2 regions of the Glaciimonas sp. CA11.2 genome follow, and region 1 is predicted to be linked to the other one. Evidence: predicted binding sites of a transcription regulator. Region 1 holds the regulator's gene; the other holds the start of a gene.

Region 1 (7,701 bases):
TTCATCCGTTGGTGGCAAAACCGGCATAAATCATCCGCTTGGCAAGAATATGATCGGTGCTTTTTACCAACCTCAGGCGGTACTTGCGGATATCACAACACTGCAAACATTGCCGAAGCGCGAATTATCTGCCGGTTTGGCGGAAGTTATTAAATACGGCGCGGTAATTGACGCCGCATTTTTCGATTGGCTCGAGGCGAATATTGGCAAATTGATGGCGCGCGATAGCGCAGCGCTGGCTTACGCTATCCAGCGCTCATGCGAAATCAAAGCTGATGTGGTACGACAGGATGAGCGCGAAGGTGGTTTGCGAGCGATTTTGAATTTTGGACATACTTTTGGTCACGCTATCGAATCCGGTCTGGGTTATGGCGTATGGTTGCATGGCGAAGCGGTCGGCTGTGGCATGATCATGGCGGCTGAATTATCACACCGTCTGGGTTATATCGATGCCGTTGCACGTGATCGCGTGAGCGCGTTAGTGCGGGCGGCGGGCTTACCAACTGCCGCGCCGAATCTTGGTGCAGGGCGCTGGCTTGAGTTGATGCAGGTCGATAAGAAAAACGAAGATGGTCAAATCAAATTCATTTTAATGAATCAACTGGGTGGATCATTGGTTAGCACGGTGCCACAGGAACCACTATTGGCGACGATACAACAATTATCGACTGTGCCGGTTAACCCATCAATTAATCCGTCCGTTAATCCCCCTAAATCCATCGCTTAATAACCCGCTTAGCGCCGTCCCATGACAAATCAAGAAGCGTCTCTTGCACCGTATGCTGCACATTCAGCGACATCACGGGGACGCTTGTTTGACGAAATTGCGCCCAACACCCGCACTGAGTTTCAACGTGATCGTGACCGCATTGTCCATTGCACAGCCTTTCGTCGGCTAGAATATAAAACGCAGGTATTCGTTAATCACGAAGGTGATCTATTTCGTACCCGGCTGACGCATAGTATTGAGGTTGCTCAAATCGCCCGCTCTATCGCCCGCAATCTGCAACTGAACGAAGATCTGGTGGAGGCGATTTCGTTAGCGCACGATCTTGGTCACACGCCTTTTGGGCATGCTGGACAAGATGCCCTAAACGCCTGTATGAATAACTTCGGTGGCTTCGAGCACAACCTGCAAAGTCTGCGACTGGTCGACAAACTGGAGCAACGATACGGCGCATTCGACGGTTTGAATTTGATGTTTGAAACGCGCGAAGGTATTTTGAAGCACTGTTCAGTGGCTAACGCCAAAAGATTGGGCGATATTGGTCATCGCTTCCTCCAGCGCAAACAGCCCAGCCTGGAAGCGCAGGTTGCCAATCTTGCGGATGAAATTGCCTATAACAATCACGATATTGACGACGGCTTAAGGTCGGGACTGCTGACACTTGACCAGATGATGCAAATTGATTTTTTTGCACGTCATAATCGCGAGGTCGAAACGACTTTTCCCGGACTACGTGGACGCCGTGCGATCAACGAAACTGTGCGCCGCATGATTAATGCCTTGATCAACGATTTAATCAATACATCGCGTGAACGCATTAAGGCTGCTGCACCGCAGACGGTCGATGACGTGCGGGATGCGGCGCCACTGATTGCTTTCTCGGACCCAATGGCGCGTGAGGCCATTGCACTGAAACAGTTCTTGCGTGAAAATCTTTATCGCCATTATCTAGTCAATCGGATGACCAGCAAGGCCAGGCGGATCGTGGTGGAGTTATTTGACTGCTTTGTTAATGAACCGGCTTTGCTGCCGCCGGATTATCAGTTAATACAAGCTGTTACGCAGCAAGGGCTCCCTGATCCACAGGTTGATAGTGTCCAATTGCAAGCGCGTCAAGTCGCCGATTACATCGCGGGGATGACCGATCGTTATGCAATACGTGAACATCGCCGGTTGTTTCTGGTCGATGATGGACATTTATAATCTCCTTTGTTGAATCGCGTTACGTCATTGCGTGATGGCGCAGCAGATATCAATGCGATGATACATAGCAATATACGTTTTGATATCTGAACGTCTTATCGTACTTTCTGTCAATACATGTCGTCGCGTTATTCTCATACGAACATAAAAATGCACCGCTGTTTTTATTGAGTTGGATCAATGGCTGCATTGACAGGATGATCGGCGAAGTGATCAGCTGATGTTTCTTATATATTTTTGCGCGTGTTTTTGTTTGCTTTTTCGTCTTTATAAAAGGGACTTTACATGAAATTTATCTTTCAACCGGCATTACGTTTAGGTCTGGTGATCTCTTTAGTCTCTACCGCCGCGATGGCATTTTCTTTGGCGGATTTGAGCAATCAGGATGCCAACTCAGGACTGAAGGCGGCGCTCAATAAAGGCGCGGACGTTGCAGTTGCCAAGCTGGGCGTCGAAAACGGATTTTTAAATAACGATAAAGTAAAAATCGGATTGCCAGGGATGCTAGAGAAAGCACGACCGCTGCTTAAAATGACAGGGAAGGGCCAACAACTGGATGATCTGGTCGTGTCGATGAATCATGCCGCAGAGTCTGCCGTGCCATTGGCGAAGCCGTTGCTCCTGAATGCGGTGAAATCCATGTCGGTCACGGATGCGAAGAATATTCTGAGTGGCGGCGACACATCGGTAACCGATTTTTTCAGAGAGAAAACTGCCACCCCGTTAGGAGAAAAATTTCTCCCGATAGTAAAGAAAATCACCGACCGTAACGGTGTATCCACACAATACAATTCGACGATGGGATTGGTCAGTAAAACGGGTCTTGTGCCAGGTCAGGCGGCGACTGTTGAAGGCTATGTCACGCAGCGCACCTTGGATGGCTTGTTTTACATGATAGGGGAAGAGGAAAAAGCGATTCGACGTGATCCGATCGGTGCTGGCAGTGCAATTATCGGAAAAGTTTTTGGCGCATTAAAGCAATAGGCTGCGGCATACCATCGTCATGGTATTTTTGATGTGGACCGAATTGGGAAAGTTACGGGTCTGGCGACTTTATGAAAACTCTTTTGAGAGTGACGTTATAAAGCTTCTTGCTTAGTTATTTGTTTTGGCCGCTGTTTGAGGTGTACCCGGTTGCGTTCGAGACATTCGAGACATTCGGCGATGCCTCCGAACACTGCTAAACGATGCAAAGTGTTACGAACATATTCGGGCAGGGCGTGTGTAAGTTATATAATTTTAAAATGACAAAGGGCGCATTAACTGCGCCCTTGCTCATTTGTCAGTATAGTATTTTTCAATTTATTTATTGAGCAATACTTACGTTGACCGCATTAGAGAACCCCGTCCATCACGTTGCTGCGATGGGCAAATCCTCAGGTAGATGCTTGATTGCCGAATGTTGATGATTCTGCAATTTGTCCTTATATTTAATCACTTGTCGATCGAGTTTGTCGATTAACAAATCGATGGCGGCGTAAAGGTCATGCGCAATGCTCTCGGCATGCAGGTCTTTGCCTTTAACGCGCAGATTAATTTCGGCTTTTTGACGCTTTTCTTTCTCTGTGATTTTGTCTACCGTCAGGATCACACTAATATCTATGACCTGATCGAAGTGGCGCTTGATACGCTCCAATTTGCTTAGCACGTGTTCGCGAATGGCGGGAGTTACGTCGAGGTGATGCCCACTAATTGTGAAATTCATACAGCGCTCCTATCAAGTGTGTCGTTGGCGGTTCGGACCGGGACGATTAATTCAGTGTTGAATCACCAATTTATTCATCAACCATAAATCAATCAGTCAGAACACAGCGACGTTTGTGCAAACAAGCAAACAGCTATAAAGATTTACGCAAATTGACCGGCGGAATTCGTAAAGCTTCGCGATATTTTGCGACGGTGCGACGGGCCACTACCATACCTTGTTCCGCGAGCATGTCGGCAATCTTGCTGTCAGAGAAAGGACTTTTAGAATCTTCCGCTCCTATCAGTTGTTTGATTAACGCCCGTATCGCCGTTGAGGAAGCCTCTCCACCTGCCTCTGTAGCAACATGGCTGCCAAAGAAATACTTTAATTCGAACATCCCGTGTGGGGTGAGCATGTATTTCTGAGTAGTTACACGTGAGATAGTACTCTCGTGTAATCCTAGTGTATCAGCTATTTCGCGCAACACAAGAGGTCGCATAGCAACCGCCCCATGTGAGAAAAAATTCCGTTGACGCTCAACAATTGCCTGCGCTACACGCAGTATGGTATCGAAGCGCTGACGCATATTTTTGATCAGCCACTTTGCCTCCTGTAGCTGCGAGTTAAGTGATCCCTCGCTCTTGCCCTGCTTGAGAATGTTGGCATAAAGAGCATTAACTCGAAGCCTTGGCATAACGTCATTGTTGAGCATTACCTGCCAACCATTTTTTGTTTTTCTGACAATTACATCTGGTACGACATAATCTGACGCACCGCCAGCAAAGGTCGCGCCGGGATGAGGATTACATTTTTTGATAATAATTTGTGCCTCGCGCAAATCTTCATCATCACACTCCAGCGCTTTTTTGATTTTATTAAAATCGCGCTGGGCAAATAAGGTCAGATAACCTTCAACGATTGTTAGTGCCAGTCGGCGTGTGACGAACGCTACTTTGGGAAATGCTTTGATTTGCAATGCGAGGCATTCTGACGCGTTGCGTGCTCCGACACCAGTTGGGTCGAAGCTTTGGACCATCTTCAAGGCCATCGACAATTCTTCGATCTCGATATCAAGTTGCTCTGGAAGACGTGCAAAAATATCGTCTAGTGATTCCTCCAGGTAGCCGTTTTCATCAAGCGCATCAATGATCAACTCGATCAATGCACGGTCGCGTTGCTGATCAACAGCTTCACGCATTTGTTTGAGCAAATGTTCGCGCAACGTCGATTCGCAGGCTTCTAATTGTGGTCGTGAATCCTCATCATCTGGGGCTTTGGAGGTTCGGGAAACGTCGTCAAAGCTCCATTCGCTGTCAGTATTGCCGTTCTCTTGATTGTTTTCGCCAGACTCAGGGGCTTCACCACCGCCCTCGGGCTCTGTAGGCGAGCTGCTTACTTCGCTGTCACCAGGTGGCGCATCCATTGTTGAGGCGCTGGTACTGATCGCCCCGTCGGCGAGTAATCGCACTGAATTATCCAAAGGATCGTCTAGACGTTCCAGTAACGGATTATCCGAAAGGATGTGTTCGAGTTCCTGATGTAACTCCAACGTAGACAACTGCAACAATCGAATCGATTGCTGCAGTTGCGGGGTTAGCGCCAGATGCTGCGAGGTACGGAGTTGAAGAGATTGTTTCATGGGCGCTAGGGAATCCGTTGAATCCGTTACATGCGGAAATGTTCACCCAGATAAACTCGTCGCACAGATTCATTGGCGATGATGTCGTCTGGACTGCCGCTGGCTAGCACGCTACCTTGGTTGATGATGTATGCCCGGTCACAAATGCCGAGCGTTTCGCGCACATTATGGTCGGTGATCAAGACACCGATGCCGCGCTCTTTAAGGAACCTGACGATACGTTGAATTTCGATAACGGCGATAGGATCAATACCGGCGAACGGCTCATCAAGAAGCACGAAGCGCGGATTAGTGGCTAAAGCGCGGGCGATTTCGACACGTCGTCGTTCACCACCGGATAAAGATAACGCCTGATTTTCTCGCAATTTCTCAATTTGCAATTCTTGCAGCAGCGAATCGAGTTTGTCCGAGATCTCATCTTTAGTCAGTGCGTTGCCGTTTGGCCGCTGCAACTCAAGTACCGCACGAATATTGTCTTCGACCGTTAGCTTGCGAAAAACAGAGGCCTCTTGCGGCAGATAAGACAGGCCAAGCACCGCGCGTTGATGAATCGGTAAACGCGAGATGTCAACGCCATCTAAATCAATTGTTCCACCATCCGATGGCACCAGACCGACGATCATATAGAAAGAAGTCGTTTTTCCAGCGCCGTTAGGACCAAGCAAGCCGACGACCTCGCCGTTATTTACTTTCAAAGAGACATCGCGGACTACTTGGCGCGCGCCATAACTTTTTTGCAGCCCTTTAACGATCAAGGTGCTTAAATTTGTAGAGGTCATCTTATTTACTCTTCGGCTGGATGACTGCTTTGATGCGGCCCGCGCCAGGTTGACTATTGCCGGAAACATTGTTACTGACCGAGTAGAACTCCACGCGACTATCGTAAGAGATGAATTCGCCGTTTACAACATCGGTGACTTTGGTCCCTTGCAGACGTCGCATTTGCGCTTTCGAAAATAATTTAACGATTTCAGTTTTATCGTCGTACTCAATTCGCTCAGCTTCACCTTCGATCCATAAGTCAGGACCGCCGTCGCGCTTTTGGCGAAACGTGGCTAAGCCACCGGGAGGTGCGTATAAGGTGGCAAATTGATAGCCTGATGGGTCCGTCGTGACGACGACTTTGTTGGCTTTCATGATCAGCGTGCCGCGGGTCAGTATCACCTTGCCGGTGAATATCTTTACTTGTTTTACGTCGTCCAGCGTGAACTGGTCTGCGTCTACGTTGGATGGTTTATCTGCGTCAGCTTTTTCAGCATGGGCACCTGAAATACAAGTCAGTTGCAGCGCGAGTAGGGTTAAAAATAGAATACGTTTCATAAAAATCCTGAAAGGGGATACTGGCACTAAAAGCAACAATGGCTTCAATAGGATTATCCGGTAATCATGTGAGTTATTTAGTCTGCCGCGGTGTTGCGCGATAGGTGCCACGGACATTGTTTAATAGGCGTAATTGCATAGTCGCATTATTGGCATACATACCAACACCGGTCATTTTCGACTGATCGATCGTGATTTCGACCGCTTTGTTGCTTGTCATAATGTCATCATCTGGCAATAGCTGAAGGTACTCGGACTGCAAATGAAGCTTTGACGACTTTGGCGTCGCTGAGCGGTCTGCGTTCACATTGCCGTACATATTCACTTTACTGTTGTTGTCTTCGATTTTGGCAGTATTGGAGCGCAAGGTCATCGGCGGTTGTTGTTTATCAAGGCTACGAATGACGGGAAGAATCACGTCAAATGAATCGTCGGCGGGATTGTGCGTCAGGCGTTGACCTGAGATGTTGTAGCGTGGCTGACCATTAAGTGCGAGTTGCACATAATTAAAATTTTCGACGTAATAATCAGGCGCAACACGCGGCGCACCCGGCAATAATTGCTCTGTATTTTTACGCATCACTTCCATGATCCAGAAACTACCGAGAGTGAGTGCCACACACACCGTCAGCAGCAGCATGAAGCGTAGGCGAAAAGTTGACCGCAGGTTTTTCATGCCGCCTCTATGACGCCGGTCAAATACTGTGCCAAAGCGGCGGCGTACTTGCCTTGCGCACGCAGAATTAAATCACAGACTTCACGCGCAGCGCCTTGCCCGCCGTTTGCCTGCGTAACATAGTGAACGCGCGATTTGACCTCCTGATGACCATTGGGGACACTGACAGCAAAACCGGTACGCGTCAAAATAGGCAGGTCAATGATGTCGTCGCCAATAAAACCGCAAACATCTGGGGTAAGGTTGGTATCGGCCAATAACGCGGCAAATGCGGTATTTTTGTTATGCGCGCCTTGATAGACGTGCGTAATGCCGAGATCGCTCACCCGACGGCTGACGATGGCTGAGCTGCGCGCACTGATAATGGCGGTGATAATCCCTGCTTGTTGGAGTAATTTGATGCCGAGTCCGTCGAGTACATTGAAACGTTTTATTGCCTCTCCGTCGGG
Region 2 (7,701 bases), 1.3 Mb from region 1:
GCATAGGCGCGGGTTTTATTAATCAATTCCCACCAAAATTCAGGTCAGCTCTTACTCCCGCCGCTCTGCGTGAAGCGGGACTGCATAGTTTGATCGATTTGTCTCCTGCGGCATGGCCTTTGACAACAGCGCCTGCACTGATACGTTTCTGTAATTCGCTTACAAAAAATACGCCAAATGAACGTCTTGGAAGTCATGTTGAGCGGATGAAATCCGGACTAGCTTCTCTGATGACACCCTTACTTCCAAAGATCCGGCTCATGCAGGCAGTCCAGGAAAAGGGGGAGCATTTCTCGTGGATTATTAATGATCGGAGTACTGAAAATGTGCTTCACAAACAGCAATCGAAGAATGCGTTAGAAGAACTTTTACTCAGTAAATATAATTTATATAATTTTGGCTTGGCGCAATTGCCAATAACCGATCGTAATAATTTAATTCGTTCAGGTAAGGTTGCTCATTTGGAAGTGTTTTTACCAAGAGTAATTTTATATGACGCGCAACACGCTGATATCTCTTATAAAGCTGCATTTACTGCAACATCTGGCTTGATCATACGAACCGGATCGATAAACGACGCGGTATCTTCCGACTATTATTTGTTTTCCGAAGAGCGCTCATGGGGGGCACCCGTTGTTTCCAAAATTACGGAGCAAATACAGCAAGCTGGTGGGGTCACGGAGTATGTGAACAAGCATCATGCCAGCTTCACAAGCGGCATTCGGTTCCCTCCGTCCGATCACACCACCTTCGAGGCTCCCTCGATCTTTGGTTTTGCAACAAATCTAGACGAAATCGCCTTCGTGGTGAGTGAATTACAGATATTTCCTGCAGCAATTCATAAAAGAATTCCACAGACGTCGCCCTCGCAACCGCATCCTCAGACCTGGACTGAAGAAATCTTTCATTCTAATATTTATGCGCTTGGAAAATTCATTATTGGATTGATTCCAGAGGGTAATTGCGTGATCGCCATCCTTGATACAGCTGAAATGATCGCACTGCCCGCAAAAACCGATGAGGGACGAGCGGAACAAGGAATGGCGATAGGAACAGATGCACTATTTTGTTTCACCGGATTGATTAAAATAAACGAGGCGCAGTACCTTATACCGTCTGTTCGAGCTGCTTTTAACTACGGAAGTGCAGACGAATTTGCGACATCTCAGGTCGAAAAGCATTTATCAGAGCAAATGCCAAAAACAGGCCCAATGGCCGATCTGGCGGATGAAAAAATCAAACCGGGGGAGCGCGCGCACGTCGCTACAAAGCCTGAAGATTTACACTTTAGAACTGGTATTTCCGAATTTTTCGATACCGCGCCCGTCATAGTCGAGGCGCTCCCGAACAAAATTTCAGTTCAGGGAAATACCCTCAATGTGCCGCACAACTTATCTCCCAAAGGGCTCATCCAGAAGTCTGATGGTGGGCCGATATATCTGGTTATGGCGTTAGATCATTCAGGAAAAAGAGTGAGTTACCTCTGGAATGAATCGGAAGAAAAATTGGAATTGCAGACTGAGCAATGGCTTCAGGGATATGGACATTTGATCGATGAAGATCCACAAATTTTGTGGATGTTCATAAAAAACTTTCCAAAACGCGTATCTTCGGCAGGCATAGCTGAGATGCTGTATGACAACAAACGTCTCAACGGGGTACGCAAAGTTGAGTATCAGAGTTTTTTTGATCATACGCCGGAGCAGGTAGAGCGCGGTGTCTACAGCATAGGAGACCGCGAGTATATACAGCTTAAAGGCGAATTCTATTTGCTGGAGAAGGAAATCAAAGCCGACGGGGAGCGTCGTATTATGGGAGAAGGTATTCCAAAAGACTTACGCCTTGATATGAAATATGACGGCGTTAACTGGCACGTAACAAATAATCATTTGATTACCCCTGTCACCAGTCTTCCTGAGACTATTGTCTCTTTTAACGAAGCCTTGGAACAAGGATTCAACTTACCAGAAGGTTGGTCAACATCGACGATGTACATTGATAACTCTAACCCTGATCAATTTGTCCTCAGCTTTCAGGATAAGAGCGGTAAGACCCAATATCGTTATGGCCCAGACAGAAAAAATGCATTCGAAGAACTTTCTGCTGGTGAATTTGAAGAAAAACAATGCAGGGCGAGGCGAGCGCCACCCGAAGGTCCCAAAGCAAGTTGCAGTGCGCTAAACTTTAAGATCGCCCCCCTACCGCGAGAGTCCGCGCGTACAAAGGCAATAAACCAGCTTGTTGCAATGGATGTTGAAACGCGTCCTTATTATGAGCGTCCGTTACTGCGACTGGAAATGAGTCGCGACGTTGAAAAAATTCGAAAATTGTTTCACAATAATCCGCACATTACACAACTTTTTTTCATTTTAACCACGAGAATGAATAAAGGGGAAAAATTAATGTCGCCGAGGGTAATCAACGAAATGAAGACGTTTAAATGGGGAGGTGACGGCATACCAAAAGATCGGTTACTAAGCCTAACGAATTTTTGGGGCGAAATGAAGTTACGGCTCGCACGTGAGCCCAATGATGATTTTGGAGGGCAGGCCGCGGTGTTGCAAGATATCTGTGAGTCGAGCCTAAGACTTTGCAATAACCAGCGGACCTTTAGTGAACTGAAAGATATTTACAACACAAAAGTAAACACGTTGAATCAGTTAAGTGACGAATACGAAATCAATTATGTCAAACCGCAACAAAGAATCACAACGCGCTTATGGAAAAGGGTATTTGGTCCTCCTTTAACCTCAGAGGTTACCAGGGCTGCGGGCTGGACATTCGAGATACGCGCGAAAGGTTTGTCCGAAATACGTCATACTTTTGGACCATACTTTGCCGATGATATTAGCGCCGCATATGCCAACAGCCATGAACTTACGGGACAGTTGCTGGACTGGTCAGAGATTGCGCCTGAATCATTTTGGGAGCAAGTTGCTGCGTATTTTCACGTTGCCCCGGAAAAGATAACGTCAGGGTACAAAGATGAAATCATACGAATACTCTCAAAATTTAAGGGTTACGCTGCCCCAGTGCGTATCGATAAATTACGCATTATCTCGCCGTTGGTCAGCCCAGAGGGGATACGGTATCGATATAACATGCAAAAACACATAGAAGGCATTCCTCAAGAAACGGCACTCTTTGCCGACGAGGTTTTAGCCTACACGCACGAAAATGGCCTGAAACGGGGTGAGCTTTATCTAACGACTACAACATTTTTATCACCAATCAATCACCCCACTGCCTTACAGGAAACCTTACAACATGAGATATCACATTTAGCAATACCCGACGGTAAACAGGAAATTTATCTAACTGGCGACAGATCAAAATATGGGTACTGCTCAGAAAACGGGCTACGTCGGCAAGCAGACGTGTTACTCAGTTCGCCGGCCGCATTTCTGAGATATGTGAAAGGACTATCTCACGCAAAAAGGAGTTTTCTGAGGCATTTCCAGAAAGTATTGCCATCCAGCTTCAGTCAGTATTTACCTGAGGGTGTCAATACGCATATTAGTCATGAGCGCTTTAGGGGCTTTATAAAAAAAGTGTTCGAAGGGCCGGCTGATGAAAAAATTAAAGCATTTATGATGCCAGATCTATTTGTCGCATGGCTTCAGCATATGTCAAAAGCTTTACCCAAAACAGGTGCTGAACAAGCAGAATTGAGACATAAGCGCGACGCTTCACCTGACGATATGAATGCTCGAGTCACAAAACTTCTGGTACGTGAATTGTTTGAAACTAGTAGCGATACCACACCCTAAACAACAAGTTTAATATTCTGAGATATATCCCTTGGGTTTAACCCACGAGGTCACCGCAGAATTGTTTGATGGCTGCGCAAAAGGTCGGCGACATTGCTGACCTTTTGTTTGTGTACAGAATGATTTCTGAAGCTCAGACTAACTTGATCTGGCTGTGCTGGACGCGCAGGCACCCCACGGCCTAAACGTCAGCGCCATCGCGTGATGGCCAGTAAATAAAACGCCCCGATCACAACTATGATCGGAGCGTCAAATCAAGAAGCTAAGGGAGAGCGTGATGCCGCTGGCACGATAGCACGATCGCTCATTCCATCAATCCGACGCGCAGCCATCTCGGCCAGCATCTGCGATGACATCAACGCGAGCCGCAACAAGCGCTCCGTGGCAATGATATCGAGCGTCGGTGCCGTATCGGTATCTCTATCCGAATTGCTTGAATGCGCCAAATCAATACAGGTCGAGATACCTTCGCAGACGTCCACCGTCATGGCAAAAAACTGCGCGTGCGGATTTGTTTGATGGTGAGAAGGCAGCCATGAAAATGGCTTGTGATGAGCCTCCGGAAATTCCGCTTCGTCGGATGGCGTGATTGGCGGCTTGCTCATGATTGTGCCGCCGTGACGAATTGCGGGTGGGCGAGGTTAGACGTGGTGGTGCGAGACATTGCGGACTCCTTGGATAGGATGAAACCGCGCCCCGCTGCTAAACGGGGTGGGCGGCAAATGGCAGGGTTAGCAGACCAGTATCCAAAGCAACCGGCAGGCCGAAGCCTCCCCACCATTGCCCCCCAAAAAGGCGCAACAAAGGTGAGTGCACAAAAAAACGGCAGTGCGCCGTTTTTTTGTGCACTTTGGATAAGTCAGGCTGCTAAACCCGTTCCCTTTTTTGTAAGGACGAAAACAGTATAGAGCATTGGTGTGATTTTGCGAAGATTTGATTGTTTGGCGGCAGGGCGGTACGTTGATCGACTTATTTATCCAATGGCGTCTTTATAAGGCCTGACAATTTCGGTAAAGCTTTGGCTGCGATGTCTTATATTTTGATGGCATGACTTTAATCAATCCTGTGTTTATCTCGCAAAAATGACGACGTGTTGTATTTGGATTCGTCTTAGTTGCGCGTCATCGACAGTTCTGGTGATTAAAGACATTGATATATTGATCAATCACTTAGCGGGGAAGGGCGTGCAGGGCGCTACGAACAACGTGTCGGAATTTTTTACATTCGGCGTCAGGCTTGTCCAGACATCTCAATCGCGCTGATGTAGAGGTTATAGATAAGTAGATGATTCTTAAAGAGAATCACCCAAAAAACGCTCCGTACTCAGAGTTTTGGCACAGTTCTTGCTATTTTTCTGAATATCGGCATGTGAAGCCAATATCCTCGTTGAATAAGATAAGACGTGGATTTATTCGGAGTTGAGTTTATATTTTGAGGGAATGAAAAGTGAAAATTTTTTTGAAAAGAACGCTTGAAGTACTCGGAGCTGCGGCGTTAATGAGTGTCCTGCTAGTTGGCACTGCCAGCGCATCCGTTATTGGATATCGCTCGGGTGTTGGTGGTTTTGGTGGCCTCGGTGGTGGTTCGGGCTTTGACGCCCTTTTTGCAGCAGCTGGTGACACGGTTGCTTTAACAGATTTCAACAGTGCAAGCGCTGTGAGTTCTGCGACTGGGCTATGGATGAATGGCGGTACAAATGTTTTAAATGGCACGGAACAAAGCAACCTGCTCAGTTTTTTGAACTCTGGTGGGCGTGCCGTGTATGTGACTGATCGTTCTGATTCTGGGCCGTGGTCAGTGTCGACAGCCTCCATTCTGGGATTATTTGGCGCTGCAGATATCCATACCGGCGGTGATAACGGAACTTATGCAACTATAGGGAGCAACGCATTGGTGGCCGGTGTCACAAATATAAAGTTCAATACCTGGTCAGCTGTCGATCCAACGAAAGCGAGCCCGACGTTGCTAACGGCAAATGGTATGGCGGCCGTTTATAACGTTGGCCTTGGACAGCTTCTGTTCATTGGTGATACTAACTGGCAGAATGGTTCTATTGGTGCAGACGGTACTAGCGGCGCAGACGATGCAGCGTTCGCTAACAATATAGTTTCGTGGCTTGGCACTGAAAGAACCGCTGTTCCCGAGCCAGGCTCGATCGCACTTTTTGGTGTTGCGTTAGCAGGTTTAGTATTTGTCCGTCGTCGTAAAGTATAGTCGATTGCAATTTGCAATTTGCAATTTAGATGAAAGGATTCAGCACAACCGGTTGAGTCCTTTTACTCTTCTTTCAGCGACAGTCGGTATAATTTTCTGTTCCCACCGCACAAAAAAAGCCCCGAATTTCGGGGCTTTTTAATCATAGCTGCATAGCCAACTATCGCGCGATTAGTCAGTGAAATCGCAGGACTTTTATCTGCAATCAAGCAAGATCGTAACGATCCAGGTTCATCACCTTAGTCCAGGCTGCAACAAAGTCATGCACCATTGCTTGCTGCGCGTCGCTGCTGGCATACACTTCGGCGATAGCGCGCAGTTGGGAGTTGGAGCCGAACACGAGATCAGCCACCGTACCTGTCCATTTGGGTTCGCCTGTTGCCCGATCAAGCCCTTCCAATACGCCTTCAGACGTAGTTGACTTCTGCCACTTCGTGCTCATGTCGAGCAAGTTCACGAAGAAATCATTGGTCAATGTTTCGGACTGTTTGGTCAACACCCCGTGCTTGGTTTGTCCGAAGTTTGTATTCAACGCGCGCATGCCACCGATCAGTACTGTCATCTCGGGAGCACTGAGCGTCATCAAGTTAGCCCGATCCACCAGTAGTTCAGCCGCTGATCCTTCAAGTCCCTTGCGGAGGTAGTTGCGAAACCCATCTGCTACTGGTTCCAGTGGCGCGAATGAGTGCGCATCGGTCTGCTCTTGTGAAGCATCTGTGCGCCCTGGCGAGAAGGGAACCGTGATGTCGTGGCCGCCCTTTTTTGCCGCTGCCTCAACGGCAGCGCTGCCGCCCAGAACGATTAAATCCGCGAGAGAAATCTTTTTGCCGCCCGATTGCGCGCCATTGAAATTCTTCTGGATTACTTCCAGGGCCTGAAGCACCTTGGCCAATTCAACCGGTTGATTCACCTCCCAGTCCTTCTGCGGCGCAAGGCGAATGCGCGCACCGTTGGCACCGCCGCGCTTGTCACTTCCGCGGAACGTTGCCGCCGACGCCCAGGCAGTCGTGACCAGTTGAGAGATGGACAGTCCTGATGCGAGGACCGCAGCTTTCAGTGCCGCAATGTCCTGCTCACCGACCAATTCATGATCGACTGACGGAAGCGGGTCTTGCCACAGCAACTGTCCCTTCGGAACAAGCGCACCAAGGTAACGCGCGACCGGGCCCATGTCGCGATGGGTCAGCTTGTACCAGGCCTTGGCAAACACTTCTGCGAATTCTTGTGGATTCTGGTGAAAGCGGCGAGAAATCTTTTCATAGGCAGGGTCGATCCGCAACGAGAGGTCGGTGGTCAACATAAATGGCGCATTCCGCTTCGTTGAATCGTGGGCATCCGGTACAGTCCCGGCTCCCGCACCATTCTTGGGAGTCCACTGGTGGGCACCGGCGGGGCTCTTGGTCAGCTCCCATTCATAACCGAACAGAGTGTCAAAGTAGCTGTTGTCCCACGTAGTTGGTGTGGCAGTCCATGCGCCTTCGAGACCGCTGGTGAACGTGTCGACGCCTTTGCCGCTACCGAAGGAATTTTTCCAGCCTAAGCCTTGCTCTTCGATTTCGGCGCCTTCGGGTTCGCGGCCGACGTGGTCCTCTGACGCTGCGCCATGGCATTTGCCGAAGGTGTGACCGCCCGCGCAGAGCGCGACTGTTTCTTCGTCATTCATGGCCATGCGGGCGAATGTTTCGCGGATATCGCGTGCGGCCAAGAGTGGGTCGGG

Evidence for each region. The regulator sigma-54, encoded in region 1, starts transcription at its own class of promoters, with help from an activator protein. The targets are predictions, from matches to a motif close to TGGCANGNAANCTGCTTT.
Region 2: a site for sigma-54 is predicted at 5,103-5,120, ahead of RGU75_RS00235 (PEP-CTERM sorting domain-containing protein). Genes of this name have one in related genera too.

Annotation. Positions count from the first base shown of each region.
Region 1 is NZ_JAVIWL010000001.1:1,355,070-1,362,770, reverse strand. Features, by position in the region: gene aroKB (bifunctional shikimate kinase/3-dehydroquinate synthase AroKB) at 1-727, shown strand, start outside; gene RGU75_RS05785 (deoxyguanosinetriphosphate triphosphohydrolase) at 749-1,930, shown strand; gene RGU75_RS05780 (DUF4197 domain-containing protein) at 2,216-2,914, shown strand; gene hpf (ribosome hibernation-promoting factor, HPF/YfiA family) at 3,282-3,635, opposite strand; gene RGU75_RS05770 (RNA polymerase factor sigma-54) at 3,769-5,256, opposite strand; gene lptB (LPS export ABC transporter ATP-binding protein) at 5,283-6,035, opposite strand; gene lptA (lipopolysaccharide transport periplasmic protein LptA) at 6,037-6,576, opposite strand; gene lptC (LPS export ABC transporter periplasmic protein LptC) at 6,650-7,252, opposite strand; gene RGU75_RS05750 (HAD family hydrolase) at 7,249-7,701, opposite strand, start outside.
Region 2 is NZ_JAVIWL010000001.1:47,891-55,591, reverse strand. Features, by position in the region: gene RGU75_RS00245 (hypothetical protein) at 1-3,770, shown strand, start outside; gene RGU75_RS00240 (hypothetical protein) at 4,025-4,375, opposite strand; gene RGU75_RS00235 (PEP-CTERM sorting domain-containing protein) at 5,217-5,984, shown strand; gene katG (catalase/peroxidase HPI) at 6,190-7,701, opposite strand, start outside.